Regions from separate parts of the Streptomyces sp. SCL15-4 genome, predicted to be linked through region 1. Evidence: riboswitches for the same ligand, from Rfam matches in the RefSeq annotation. Region 1 holds a riboswitch; the other holds the start of a gene.

Region 1 (7,159 bases):
GCCGCCGCGACGCCCTCGCCGCGGCCGTGGCGGACCGTGCGCCGGCGGTGCGGGTGACGGGCATCGCGGCCGGGCTGCACGCGGTGCTGCGGCTCCCGCCGGGCCTGGAACAGCCGGTCGTCCAGGCCGCCGGTCTCCAGGGCCTGGCCCTGCACGGCCTGTCCTACTACCGCCACACCGAGGCGGTCGCCGACCCCTCGGACGCCCTGGTGGTCGGCTACGGCACGCCTTCGGACAGCGCGTGGACGGGCGCGTTGGAGGCCCTGTGCCGGGTACTTCCCTAAGACGCGGCGCCGGACGGCCGGAAGCCACCCCCGGGTCGGGCGCGCCCGCCCGCCTCTCTAGGCTGTCCGCCGGACATCACACTCGACGGGGGAGACACATCATGGCGCAGACCGGAAGGCAACTCCGCTCCGGCACGGTCGTCCTGGGCGGTGTGGGCCTGCTGGCCGCCGCCCTCACCGCCTGCTCGTCCGATCCGGACAAGCGCTGCGTGGACCGCGACAGTTACAACGTCTCCAAGGGCTACAAGGTCGTCTCCGACAAGAACTGCAAGACGACCACGGGGACCGGCGGCTCCTCGTCGGGCCGGAAGAGGTCCGTCAAGAAGGGCGCCAAGCGGCCGGCCGACGCCGACTGGTACTACGACGGCAAGGAGAAGAACGGCTGGGTCGACGGCGGCTCCTTCACCAAGTCCGGCGGATCGGGCGGAGGTTCGACAAGCGGCGGCTCGGGCGGCTCGTCGTACGACAACGGCAGCGGCGGGAGCCACAGCGGGGTGAGCCGCGGCGGCTTCGGCGGCGGCCACGGCAGCTCCGGCGGCTGACCGGAGCGGACGAATGGAACGCCGTACCCTGACCCCCCGCCCCGGCTGGCAGCAGACCGTCGAGTCCCAGGGTCTCGTCTACCCCCTCACCCGCCACCCCGATGGCTCCTTGCGCCCGTACTGGGACGAGAGCGCCTGCTACGTCTTCTCCCTCCAGGAGATCGAGGCGCTGGAGGAGACCGTCGAGGAACTGCACCGCATGTGCCTGGCGGCGGCGGCCCACATCGTGGCGCAGGACCGGCTCGCCGACCTCGGCATCACCGACGACCGGGTGGCCGCCGCGGTCACCGAGTCCTGGCACCGCCGGGCCGAACTGCCGTCCGTGTACGGCCGGTTCGACCTGCGCTACGACGGCACGGGGCCGGCGAAACTGCTGGAGTACAACGCCGACACGCCCACCTCGCTGGTGGAGGCGGCCTCCCCGCAGTGGTTCTGGATGGAGGAACGTTTTCCCGGCGCGGACCAGTGGAACTCCCTGCACGAACGCCTGGTGGAGGCCTGGCGCGCCCAGGCCGCGCTGCTGCCGCCCGGCGCTCCTTTGCACTTCGCGCACTCCGCCGCCGACGAACTCGGGGAGGACCTGATGACGGTCGCCTATCTGAAGGAGACGGCGGAGCAGGCCGGCCTCGCCACGGACTGGCTCGCGATGGAGGAGATCGGCTGGGACACCCTCTCCGGCCGCTTCGTCGACAACCGGCTCCGCTTCATCCGGGGCATCTTCAAGCTCTACCCCTGGGAGTGGCTCACCACCGACGCCTTCGGCGGCCACGTCCTGGACACGCTGGACAACGGCGGCGGCACCGGCAGCACCCTGTGGATCGAACCGGCCTGGAAGATGCTGCTGAGCAACAAGGCCCTGCTGGCGATCCTCTGGGAGCTGTATCCCGGCCACCCCAACCTCCTCCCCGCCTACCTCGACGGCCCCCGCGACCTGTCCGCCACCACCGGCTACGTCGCCAAGCCCCTGCTGGGCCGCGAGGGCGCGGGCATCACCGTCCACGAACCCGGCACCCCGCCGGCCCCCCGCGAGGACCCCTGCTGCTACCAGCGGCTGGCCCCCCTGCCCACCTTCGACGGCAACCACGTCGTCCTCGGCACCTGGATCGTCGCCGGCGAACCGGCGGGCCTCGGCATCCGCGAATCCACCGGCCTGATCACCGACGAGTACGCCCGCTTCCTGCCGCACGTGATCCTCTAGGACGCCGCGCCCCCGAGCAGCGTCTCCACCGCCGTACGGGCGTGGCCGGCCGGGGACGGGTCGCGGATGATGCCCGCTGTGGCCATCGCTCCCTCGGCCAGGAGACAGACCGGCTCGGCGAGCGGGAGGCCGGTGGCGCGGACCCAGGCGGCCAGTTGGCCGTGGAAGGCACGTTTGTGGGCGCGGACCTCCCGCAGGACCGCCTCGGAGGCGGTGCCGAGTTCTCCGTGGACGTTGATCCAGGCGCAGCCGCGGAAGCCGGGTTCGGCGAACCACGCGGCGAGCCAGTCGAAGACGGCCAGCACCCGTTCGCGCGGTTCCGCGACGCGCTCCACGTGCGCGGCCAGGCTCTCCCGCCAGCGCCTGTCGCGCCGCCGGAGCACGGCGACCACCAGGTCCTCCTTCGTCGCGAAGAGCCGGTAGATCCGCTTCAGGGGCAGCCCGGCGGCCTCCCGGACCCGGTCCATGCCGACCGCCTGGACGCCGTGCGCGTAGAAGAGCGTCTCGGCGGTGTCCAGCAGCGTCTCGCGGTCCAGGCGGTCGCGTTCCGCGGTGGCGGGGGCGGGCATCGGGACTCCTCGTGTCTCCTTGACGTTGAGAACGGTCGTTCTCTACCTTAGCCGCACCGATGGAGAACGATCGTTCTCAACCGCCGAGGAGACCGCCGTGCCCGAAGACCGCCCGCCCTGTCCGCCGTTCACCCCCGAGACCGCCCGGCAGAAGGTCCAGGCGGCCGAGGACGCCTGGAACACCCGCGACCCCCACCGGGTGGCCCTCGCCTACACCGAGGACTCCGTCTGGCGGAACCGGGACCACTTCCTCGCCGGCCGGGAGGAGATCGTCGCCTTCCTGACCGGGAAGTGGCGCCGCGAACTGGACTACGCGCTGCGCAAGAGCCTCTGGAGCTTCCACGAGGACCGCATCGCCGTCCGCTTCCAGTACGAGTGCCGCGACACCGACGGCCGGTGGTGGCGCTCCTACGGCAACGAACTGTGGGAGTTCGACGAGCACGGCCTGATGCGCCGCCGCGAGGCGAGCATCGACGACGTGGCCATCGAGGAATCCGACCGGCGCATTTTCGGACCCCGGCCCGCCGCCGAGCACGGCATCGACCTCCCTCTGCGCTGATCAGCCCCCGGACAGCACCGCCCGCAGCTGCTCCACCGCCCACTCCAGGTCCTCCTCGCCGATCACCAGCGGAGGCGCGAGACGGATCGTCGACCCGTGGGTCTCCTTGACCAGGACCCCACGGGCCAGCAGCCGCTCGGCGATCTCCCGCCCGGTGCCCACCGCGGGGGAGACGTCCACCCCGGCCCACAGCCCCCGCCCCCGCACCGCCGTCACCCGGCCGGTCGCCGGCAGCCCGGCCAGCATCCGGTGCAGCCGCTCGCCCAGCCGGGCCGCCCACTCCTGGTACTCACCGGTCCGCAGCATCGCGATCACCTCCAGTGCCACCGCGCAGGCCAGCGGATTCCCGCCGAACGTCGACCCGTGCTCGCCCGGCCGGAACACCCCGAGCACCGCCGCGCTCGACACCACAGCCGACACCGGCACGATCCCGCCGCCCAGCGCCTTGCCCAGCACATACGCGTCCGGCACGACCCCCTCGTGCTCGCACGCGAAGGTCCGCCCGGTCCGGCCCAGCCCGGACTGGACCTCGTCGGCGACGAAGAGGACGTTCCGCTCCCGGGTCAGCTCCCGCACCCCCGCCAGATAACCGGCCGGCGGCACGATCACCCCCGCCTCGCCCTGCACCGGCTCCAGCAGCACCGCCACCGTGTTCTCCGTCAGCGCCGCCCGCATCGCGGTCAGATCCCCGTACGGCACGATCTCGAACCCCGGGGTGTACGGCCCGAAGTCCGCCCGCGCCTCGGAGTCCGTGGAGAAGCTGATGATGGTCGTCGTACGGCCGTGGAAGTTGCCGCCCGCCACGACGATCTTCGCCATCTCCGCGGGCACCCCCTTCACCCGGTACCCCCACTTCCGGGCCACCTTGACCGCGCTCTCCACCGCCTCCGCGCCCGTGTTCACCGGCAGCACCATCTCCATCCCGCACAGCTCGGCCAGCCGGGCGCAGAACGCCGCGAGCCGGTCGTGGTGGAAGGCGCGGGAGGTCAGCGTCAGCCGCTCCAGCTGCCGCCGGGCCGCCTCGACCAGCCGCGGATGGCCGTGCCCGAAGTTGAGCGCCGAGTAACCGGCCAGCAGGTCCAGGTACCGCCGCCCCGCCACGTCCGTCACCCACGCCCCCTCACCCGTGGCGAGCACCACCGGCAGCGGATGGTAGGTGGGCGCGCAGCGCGCATCGGCGAGGGCGATGAGGTCTTCTTCGGCAGCGGTCACGGACTCTCCCGGATCGGTCCGGATACGACGATGACCTCCTTCTTAACCCCGCTCGCATGGTGGACGCGGGATCTTCCCCGCCCGGCGCGCCCGGTACGCTGAGAGCCGGGCCGTGACTGGCGCGCTGGGATGGGACGGACCATCAGGGAGCGGCCCGAGCGGTAAGAGTGCCGTGCGCCTGGGCCGAACGTGAACGCTGTACGCACACCGTCCGGAGGTCCCTGATGCCCGAGAACGCCGCCCCCCTCTCCACCGAGTCCACCGCCTTCCGCGCCGCCCTCGACGTGATCCGCGCCGTGGAGCCGCGCGTCGCCGACGCCATCGGCCAGGAGGTCGCCGACCAGCGCGGGATGCTCAAGCTGATCGCCTCGGAGAACTACGCCTCCCCGGCGACCCTGCTCGCGATGGGCAACTGGTTCAGCGACAAGTACGCCGAAGGCACCATCGGCCGCCGCTTCTACGCCGGCTGCCGCAACGTCGACACCGTCGAGGCCCTCGCCGCCGAGCACGCCCGCGAACTCTTCGGCGCCCGCCACGCCTACGTCCAGCCGCACTCCGGCATCGACGCCAACCTCGTCGCCTTCTGGGCCGTCCTCGCCGACCGCGTCGAGGTGCCCTTCCTGGAGAAGGCCGGCGCCCGCCAGATCAACGACCTCACCGACGCCGACTGGGCCGAGCTGCGCCAGGCCTTCGGCAACCAGCGCATGCTCGGCATGTCCCTGGACGCCGGCGGCCACCTCACCCACGGCTTCCGCCCGAACATCTCCGGCAAGATGTTCGACCAGCGCTCCTACGGCACCGACCCCGCCACCGGCCTGATCGACTACGACGCGCTGCGCGCCCAGGCCCGCGAGTTCAAGCCGCTGATCATCGTCGCGGGCTACTCCGCGTACCCCCGTCTGGTGAACTTCCGGATCATGCGCGAGATCGCCGACGAGGTCGGCGCCACCCTCATGGTCGACATGGCCCACTTCGCCGGCCTGGTCGCCGGCAAGGTCCTCACCGGCGACTTCGACCCGGTCCCGCACGCCCAGATCGTCACCACCACCACCCACAAGTCCCTGCGCGGCCCGCGCGGCGGCATGGTGCTGTGCGACGACTCCCTCAAGGACCAGGTGGACCGCGGCTGCCCGATGGTCCTCGGCGGCCCGCTCCCGCACGTCATGGCCGCCAAGGCCGTCGCCCTCGCCGAGGCCCGGCAGCCCGCCTTCCAGGACTACGCCCAGCGCATCGTCGACAACTCCCGCGCGCTCGCCGAGGGCCTGACGCGCCGGGGCGCCACCCTCGTCACCGGCGGCACGGACAACCACCTCAACCTGATCGACGTCGCCACCTCCTACGGCCTCACCGGCCGCCAGGCCGAGGCGGCCCTGCTCGACTCGGGCATCGTCACCAACCGCAACGCCATCCCGGCCGACCCGAACGGCGCCTGGTACACCTCCGGCATCCGCGTCGGCACCCCCGCGCTGACCACCCGCGGCCTCGGCACGGCCGAGATGGACGAGGTGGCGGCCCTGATCGACCGCGTCCTGACCACCACCGAGCCGGGCACCACCAAGTCCGGCGCCCCGTCCAAGGCGAGCCACGTCCTGGACGAGAAGGTCTCCCAGGAGATCGCCCGGCGCGCCACGGACCTGGTGGCGGGCTTCCCGCTGTACCCGCAGGTCGACCTCGGCTGAACCGTCCCGCACGAGCACGGGGAGCCGCGCGACCGACTTGCGCGGTCGGCGGTTCCCCACGCACAGAACCCCCCGCCCGCTCTGAGACAATGAGAAGCATGGCGACTGACCGACCCCGCGTGCTCTCCGGCATCCAGCCCACCGCCGGCTCGTTCCACCTCGGCAACTACCTCGGCGCCGTCCGCCAGTGGGTGGCCCTGCAGGAGTCCCACGACGCCTTCTACATGGTCGTCGACCTGCACGCGATCACGGTGCCGCAGGACCCGAAGGAACTGCGCGCCAACACCCGCCTGGCCGCGGCCCAGCTGCTGGCCGCCGGTCTGGACCCCGACCGCTGCACCCTCTTCGTGCAGAGCCACGTCCCCGAGCACGCCCAGCTGGCCTGGGTCATGAACTGCCTCACCGGCTTCGGCGAGGCGTCCCGGATGACCCAGTTCAAGGACAAGTCCGCGAAGCAGGGCGCCGACCGGGCCTCCGTCGGCCTGTTCACCTACCCGGTCCTCCAGGTCGCGGACATCCTGCTGTACCAGGCCCACGAGGTCCCCGTCGGCGAGGACCAGCGCCAGCACATCGAGCTGACCCGCGACCTCGCCGAGCGCTTCAACGGCCGCTTCGGCGACACCTTCACGATCCCCAAGCCGTACATCCTCAAGGAGACGGCGAAGATCTACGACCTCCAGGACCCGACGATCAAGATGAGCAAGTCGGCGTCCACGCCGAAGGGCCTGATCAACCTCCTGGACGAGCCGAAGACCACGGCCAAGAAGGTCAAGAGCGCGGTCACCGACACCGACACGGTGATCCGCTACGACACCGTGGAGAAGCCGGGCGTCTCCAACCTCCTGACCATCTACTCCACGCTCACCGGCAAGACCGTCGCCGAGCTGGAGCAGGAGTACGAGGGCAAGATGTACGGCGCTCTCAAGACCGATCTCGCCGAGATCATGGTCGAGTTCGTCACGCCGTTCCGCGAGCGCACCCACCAGTACCTGGACGACGCCGAGACGCTGGACTCGATCCTCGCCAAGGGCGCCGAGAAGGCCCGTGCCGTCGCCGCCGAGACCCTCGCGCAGGCGTACGACCGCGTGGGCTTCCTCCCCGCCAAGCACTGAGGCG
Region 2 (7,159 bases), 2.4 Mb from region 1:
CGACCGAGTCGCCGCGGCCGACGTCGCCGGTGTTGATCGCGGCGCCGATGCCGGCCATCACCCCGCAGCCGAGGAGGCCCGCGACCGCCGGGGACACGGCCGGGTCGACCTTGGTGCACTGGCCGGCCGCGACGAGCGTCTTCTCGGCGAAGGCGCCGATGCCGAGCGCCGGGGACAGCTCCTGGCCGGTCGCGGCGAGGGTCATCTTCTGCCGGGCGTTGTGGGTGTCGAAGCAGTACCAGGGCCGGCCGCGCAGACAGGCCCGGCACTGCCCGCACACCGCGCGCCAGTTGAGGACGACGAAGTCTCCCGGGGCGACGTCGGTGACGCCCTCGCCGACCGACTCCACGACACCGGCGGCCTCGTGGCCGAGCAGGAAGGGGAAGTCGTCGGAGATGCCGCCCTGCTTGTAGTGCAGATCGGTGTGGCAGACCCCGCAGGCCTGGACGCGTACGACGGCCTCGCCGGGCCCCGGGTCCGGCACCACGATCGTCTCGATCCGCACGGGCTCGTCCTTGCCCGGTGCGATCACGCCGCGTACTTCCTGCGCCATGGCCTGTCCCTTCATCGAATGCCTTCGCCGACGACCCTACGACGCGACCGATCGGTAGCGGGACGGATCACGCACATGATCGCGCATCCTTCCGGCCGCCGTCGGCCGCGGCGCGGGCCGGGTGTCAGCGGAGGCGGACGGGAACGGCGTTCACCAGGCCGAGCACGGGCGCCGCGGGGGCGATGACCTGCTCCAGCTGGTGCAGCTGGTTCAGCTCGCGCAGGTGCCTCAGCTCCTGCACCTGGTCGCTGACCTTCGGCACGCGGTCCCGGTGCGGGGCCGGGATGTCACCGGCGGTGAGCGAGTCCAGCGCGGACAGCGCGCCGAACTTTCCGATGAGGGGCGCGCCGGTGGTCGCCGCGCCCGCCTGCGGTGCGGCGAGGCCGGCGATCCCGGCGGCCAGACCGACGGCGGCGGCGATGCGTCGTGTGGAGATCATGCCCTCAGCAACGGCCCGGGGCCCGGGCCGGACACGGGCGGCGGAGCCGGCTCACCCGTGAGGTGGAGCGTGCCGCCCGCGCTTGCCGGGGCCGCCGGGGCGGAGGAGTCTCGACAGGGGGACCCGTGCGGCCCGCTCGTGGCCGGGCCGCGGGCGCCTGAAGGAGGTCACCATGACTGATGCGACGGGCTCCGCCTTCGACACCGAGACACTGCGCCGGGGCATAGAGGGCAACACCGGCAACACGCTGCTGTCGCTCTACGCGGACGACGCGCGGATCCGCATCGTGGACCGCGACCACCAGCCCAGTCACCCCACGGTGCTGCGCGGCCGGGCCCAGATCGCCGAGCTGCTGGACGACATCTACCACCGCGACATGACGCACCGGCTGGAGCAGTGCGTCATCCAGGGTGACCGGGCCGCCTACAGCGAGTCCTGCGAGTACGCGGACGGCACCCGGGTCGTCGCCGAGTCGATGCTCACCCTGCGGGACGGCAGAATCGCCGACCAGCTGGTCATCCAGGTCTGGGACGACTAGACGACCAGGCCCGGCCGGTACCGGAGGAAGGGCGGCCCGAGGGTCGTACACACACTCGGTTACGCTGTGAGCGGGCCGTGACTGGCGCTGAGGTGGAGTACCACCGGGGAGCGGTCCATTGAGACAGCCGCGCGCCTGGGCGACAAGAGCCGATCCAGCCCAGGAGTGTGCAGCATGACCCGGACCCAGGCCGCCCGTCTGATGGACGGCACCGCGCTCGCCCGCCGCATCGTGGAGGAGACCGCGCGCCGGGCCGCCGATCTCACCGGCCGCACCGGCACCGCGCCGTGTCTCGCGACCGTGCTGGTCGGTGAGGACCCGGCGTCCGTGACCTACGTCCGCATGAAGCAGAACCGCTGCCGCAAGGCCGGCATCACCTCCCGGCACGTCGCGCTGCCGGCCACCACCACGACGGACGGTCTCGTCGGCACGCTGCGGGAGTTGTCGGCCGATCCGGGCGTGCACGGCATCCTGCTCCAGCATCCGGTGGGCGACCACATCGACGAGCGGGCCGCGTTCGAGGCGATCGCGCCGGAGAAGGACGTGGACGGTGTCACCTTCGCCTCGTTCGCCACGATGAGCTTCGGACTGCCGGGCTTCGTCTCCTGCACGCCGGGCGGCATCGTGCGGTTGCTGGACGAGTACGGCGTCGACCCGGCCGGGAAGCGGGCCGTGGTGGTGGGCCGCAGCGCGATCCTCGGCAAGCCGGTGGGCATGCTGCTGCTGGCCCGGGACGCGACCGTGACGTACTGCCACTCGCGCACCCGGGACCTGTCGGCGGCGGTCCGCGAGGCCGACATCGTCGTGGCGGCGGTGGGCCGGCCGCGGCTGATCCGGGGGCAGGACGTCAAGCCGGGCGCGGTCGTGATCGACGCGGGCTACAACCCGGGGAACGTGGGCGACGTCGACTTCGACTCGGCCGTGGAGCGGGCCTCGCTGATCACGCCGGTGCCGGGCGGCGTCGGCCCGATGACGATCGCCACGCTGCTGGAGCAGACGGTGACGGCCGCGGCCCGGCAACTCGGGGCGTAGGGGCGACGCGGGACCGGCGCGTCCGGGCGCTGTGGTCCCGCCGTACCCGGGGATGACGCGGGTGAAGGTGGTCCGCGGGCCGGGGACGGCGCCGGCGCGCGCGTCTAGGAGCAGCATCCGCCGGGTGCCCTCGCCGCCGCACGCGCGGGCCCGGCCCGGACGGCCCGAGGCCGGGTCCCGGCGCCGGCCGGTACCGGGCGCCGCGCCCGCGCCTGACGGCCCACTGCCGGCCGGTGTCCGTTGACACGGGCGTGTGGACGTGTACCGGACAATCACGCGGGCGCACGGGTGCCGGAACGGCGGAACCGGTCATACTGGCCGGCGTGCGTGTTGCGATCATGACGGCGGGTTCCCGGGGCGACGCCGCCCCGTACACCGGGCTCGGGCACCGGCTCGCGCTGGCCGGGCACGACGTCACGCTGGTCACCCACGGCCGCTTCGAGCCGCTGGTGGCGGGGTCGGGGGTGCGGTTCCACCCGCTGCCGGTGGATCCGCGGGCGGAACTGGAGTCCCCGCGCGGCCGGGGCCTGCACCGCAGCGCCAGCGGGCCCGGGAAGCTGCTGCGCGTGGTGGAGCTGGCCCGGCACGTGGTGGGACGGATGACCGAGGATTTGCTCGACGCGGCGCGGGACAGTGACGTGCTGCTGCTGTCCGCCTCGGTGGCCCCGCTCGGGCACACCATCGCCGAGGGACTGCGGCTGCCCAGCCTGGGCGTGTATCTGCAACCGCTCACGGCCACGCGGGAGTTCGCTCCGCCGATGCTCGGCGGCGGGGCCTGGGGCGGGGCGGTGAACCGGCTCGCCGGGCACGGGGTGGGCCTCGCCGTGGAGCATGTCTTCTCCGGTGCCGTGCCGGCCCTGCGCGCGCGGCTCGGCCTGCCCCGGCTGGGCACCGGTGCCGCGCGGCGGTCCCGGGAGCGGCGGCACTGGCCGGTGCACCACGGCTTCAGTCCCTTGGTGGTGCCCCGGCCCGCCGACTGGCGGGCGGGCCTGGAGGTGGGCGGCTACTGGTGGCCGTACGACACCGAGGAGCGACTTCCCGAGGACGTACGGGAGTTCATCGAGGCCGGGCCGCCGCCGGTGTTCGTCGGGCTGGGCAGTGCCACCGTGCCGGACGCCGGGCGGCTGAGTGCGCGGGTGGTGACCGCGCTCAGGCGGGCCGGGCTGCGCGGGGTGATCCAGCGCGGCTGGGGCGGGCTGGCGGCCGACGGGGACGACATGCTGACCATCGGCGAGGTGCCGCACTCGCTGCTGTTTCCGCGCATGGCCGCCGTGGTCCATCACGCGGGCGCGGGCACCACGGCGGCGGGGCTGCGCGCCGGGGTGCCGGCGGTCTTGGTGCCGGTGCAGTTCGACGCCGGGTTCTGGTCCGCCCGGCTGGTGGCGCTGGGGGTCGCCCCGGCCGTCGTACCGCTGCGCCGGCTGAGCGCGGACGCGCTGGCCTCGGCGCTGTCCCGGGCCGCCCGGGACCCGGCGTACCGGCGCCGCGCCGAGTCCCTGGGCGCCCGGATCCGGGGCGAGGACGGCACGGCCCCGGTGCTGGCCGCCCTGGAGCGGCTCGCCGGCTGAAACGGGACCAGGGTCTCAGCCGGTGGTGAGCACCATGCGGAAGCGGGCGGCGCCGGCGAGCATCTTGGCGTACGCCTCCCCGGCCCGCTCCAGCGGCACCGTCTCGGTCATCGGGCGGATGCCGTGCAGGGCGCTGAAGGCCATGGTGTCCTCGACGTCCCGCGCGGTGCCGGAGGGATGTCCGCGGACGACCCGCCCGCTCATGATCAGTTGCACCGGGCTGATGCCCAGCGGCTCCGGGGTGGCGCCGATGACGGTCAGTTCGCCGCGCGGGGCCAGGCCGTCCACGGTCGCCGTGATGGCCTCGGAGCTGCCGGCGGTGGCCAGTACGGCCTTCGCTCCGCCGAGGGAGCCCAGCGCCTCGGCCACCGGGACCGGTGCCGTGCTGTCGACGTAGTGGTGGGCGCCGAGCCGCCGGGCGAAGTCGGCCTTCTCGGCGCCCCGGGCGATCGCCACGGTCTCGAAGCCCATCGCCACCGCGTACTGCACGCCGAGGTGGCCGAGGCCGCCGAGGCCGAGCACCGCGACCAGGTCGCCCGGCTCGGCCGGACCGCGCCGCAGCCCGTTGTACGTGGTCACGCCCGCGCAGGCCAGGGGCCCGGCGTCGGCCGCGGAGAGCGTGTCGGGGATCCGGGCCAGGGCGTCGACGGGTACGGTCGTCCGCTCGCCGAAGCCGCCGTCGTAGGTCCATCCGGGGACCTTCAGGGCGGTGCACACGATGAAGTCGCCCCGGCGGCAGGGCGGGCAGTGGCCGCAGCTGCCGCCGAACCAGCCGACGGCCACCCGGTCGCCGACGCTCCAGCCGCGCTCCCGAGTGCCCTCGCCCAGTTCCTCGATCCGCCCGGCGATCTCGTGCCCGGGGACCTCGGGAAAGGTCACGCCCGGCAGTCCGCCGCCGACGAAGAGGGCGTCGCTGTGGCAGATCCCGCACGCCTCCACGGCGATCCGCACCAGGCCGGGTCCCGGCGGCCGGATCTCCCGCTCGGCGAGTTCGAAGGTGCCGTCGGGGGCGGTCACCTGGGCGACTCGGTAGGTACTCATGGCGCTCTCCGGGAAACGGGGCGACGGCCTTCACCCCCAGCAGACCAGCTCCGGCCCGATCACGCGCGCCGAGCCGGTCCGCACCCCCGCCGGCCTGCGCGTACGCCGTCTCAGCCGGAACCGGGGCGCCAGCCCTCCGGCCGGAGCATGCCCAGCAGCAGCCGGACCAGTTCGTCCACCACCTCGTCGAGCGTGGCGTCCACCCAGCCGGCCGTCCAGTCGTGCAGCAGCCCGTTGACGCTGCCGATGAAGGCGGTGGCCGCCAGGCGGTAGTCGCGCGGCGCCGCCTGTCCGCGGGCCACGGCCGCGTCCGCCTCGGCACGGATGAGGTCGACCCAGCGGGCGCGGCGGGCCAGGCGCTGCTCCTCCAGGCGGGGGCTGACTCCGATGATCTCCATGAAGGCGATCCGGATGCGGCGCGGGTCGGAGGTGATGTCGCGGGCGTAGGCCCGGAAGAGGGTGGTGACGCGGTCGGCCAGCGCCGAGCCGTCGGCGTCGGCTTCGGCGAGCGCGTCCAGGACGGCCTGTTCGGCCCAGGCGTTGACCTGGAGGTGCAGTGCGGCCAGGACGTCCTCCAGGGTGCGGAACTCCTCGTAGAACTGGCGGGTGGACAGGCCGGCGGCCTGGCTGAGGGCGGCGACGGTGGTGCCGCGGTAGCCGGGGGTGTCGCCGAACAGGCGCAGCGCCGCGTCGAGGAAGCGGCGGCGCCGCTCGGCCTGCCGTTCCTCGGCGGACCGGCCGCCGTAGCGTCCCGTCGGCGCTCTGAGCCTGCCGCCCAACGCGTCCCCCTCCGTCATCCCGCCGGTCCACCAATCTTGTCGTGCACGCATCTTGTCGAGAAGGCCGCCCCTTCCTTACTTTTCAGTAAGTTCATTGTGAATGCGGCCGTGTTCAGATCCCCGGACTTCCCCCGACTTTCCCCGAGGAAAGAGAGCCGTCATGGCTGCCTCCAGAACCAGGCACCTGTGCTCCATGGCCGTCGCCCTCGCCCTGGCCGTCGCCGGGCCGGCGGCCGCCGCCTCCGCGCGTTCCGCCGCTCCCGACGGCCTGCGCGAGGTGCTCTTCGTCGGCAACAACTGGGACGGCACCGCCGATGTGATCCGGTCCTCCGGCGACTACGCGAAGGTCGGCCGGATCAGCGTCGTCCCGGACAAGGCCGCGCGGATGGCGGAGATCAACGCGGACCCGATCAAGTGGATCTACTTCCAGGCGATCCGCAACAGCGTCGGCGAAGGGCACGACCAGTTCGCCGACGACATGTACTCCACCCCGGACGGCCGGTCGGTGGTGGTGTCCCGGCCGAGCTTCGCGGACGTGGTCTCCATCGATCTGGCCACCGGCGCGGTCAACTGGCGGTTCCCGGTGGCCGGTTACCGCGCCGACCACATGGCGGTCTCCCCGGACGGCACCCGGGTGGCGGTCTCCGCGTCCACCGCCGACACCGTGCATGTGCTCGACATCGCCACCGGCCGGCAACTGGGGTCGTTCAAGACCGGCGCCAAGCCGCACGAGAACGTCTTCACCAAGGACGGCAAGTACCTCTGGAACATGTCCATCGGCGACGTCAACACCGACCTGGACGGGCCCGGCTGGGACTGGACCAAGGGCGACCGGCACATCACGGTCGTGGACGCCACGACGTTCCAGCAGGTCAAGGTCATCGACATGCGGCAGCGGCTGGACGCGTTCGGCCTGAAGGACTTCTCCGACGCGGTCCGCCCGGCCGTGTTCTCCCCCGACGAGTCCAAGCTCTACTTCCAGGTGTCGTTCTTCAACGGCTTCTTCGAGTACGACGTCGCCACCGACAAGATCACCCGGATGAAGACGCTGCCGAAGAACCCGGCGACCAGCGAGGACCGCACCACCTGGGTCAACGACTCGCGCCACCACGGGATCTCGATGAACCCCCAGGGCACCAAGCTGTGCGTCGCGGGCACCATGGACGACTACGCGACCGTGGTCGACCGGGCCTCGCTCCAGGAGGGACC

What was found. A riboswitch is a leader RNA that binds a small molecule or an ion and turns the genes downstream of it on or off. The one in region 1 is predicted to bind ZMP and ZTP.
Region 2: linked by a shared signal. The riboswitch ahead of SCK26_RS04415 (bifunctional 5,10-methylenetetrahydrofolate dehydrogenase/5,10-methenyltetrahydrofolate cyclohydrolase) and the one ahead of SCK26_RS14775 (glycine hydroxymethyltransferase) in region 1 are both predicted to bind ZMP and ZTP.

What each region holds. Positions count from the first base shown of each region.
Region 1 covers NZ_JAOBTQ010000001.1:3,439,537-3,446,695, reverse strand. The annotation lists gene SCK26_RS14805 (PLP-dependent aminotransferase family protein) at 1-284, shown strand, start outside; gene SCK26_RS14800 (hypothetical protein) at 386-826, shown strand; gene SCK26_RS14795 (glutathionylspermidine synthase family protein) at 840-2,024, shown strand; gene SCK26_RS14790 (TetR/AcrR family transcriptional regulator) at 2,021-2,593, opposite strand; gene SCK26_RS14785 (nuclear transport factor 2 family protein) at 2,691-3,152, shown strand; gene rocD (ornithine--oxo-acid transaminase) at 3,153-4,364, opposite strand; ZMP/ZTP riboswitch at 4,467-4,555, shown strand; gene SCK26_RS14775 (glycine hydroxymethyltransferase) at 4,589-6,043, shown strand; gene trpS (tryptophan--tRNA ligase) at 6,142-7,155, shown strand.
Region 2 covers NZ_JAOBTQ010000001.1:1,060,430-1,067,588, forward strand. The annotation lists gene SCK26_RS04400 (S-(hydroxymethyl)mycothiol dehydrogenase) at 1-553, opposite strand, end outside; gene SCK26_RS04405 (hypothetical protein) at 678-992, opposite strand; gene SCK26_RS04410 (nuclear transport factor 2 family protein) at 1,165-1,530, shown strand; ZMP/ZTP riboswitch at 1,598-1,678, shown strand; gene SCK26_RS04415 (bifunctional 5,10-methylenetetrahydrofolate dehydrogenase/5,10-methenyltetrahydrofolate cyclohydrolase) at 1,705-2,562, shown strand; gene SCK26_RS04420 (glycosyltransferase) at 2,901-4,130, shown strand; gene SCK26_RS04425 (alcohol dehydrogenase catalytic domain-containing protein) at 4,146-5,171, opposite strand; gene SCK26_RS04430 (TetR/AcrR family transcriptional regulator) at 5,282-5,950, opposite strand; gene SCK26_RS04435 (YncE family protein) at 6,111-7,159, shown strand, end outside.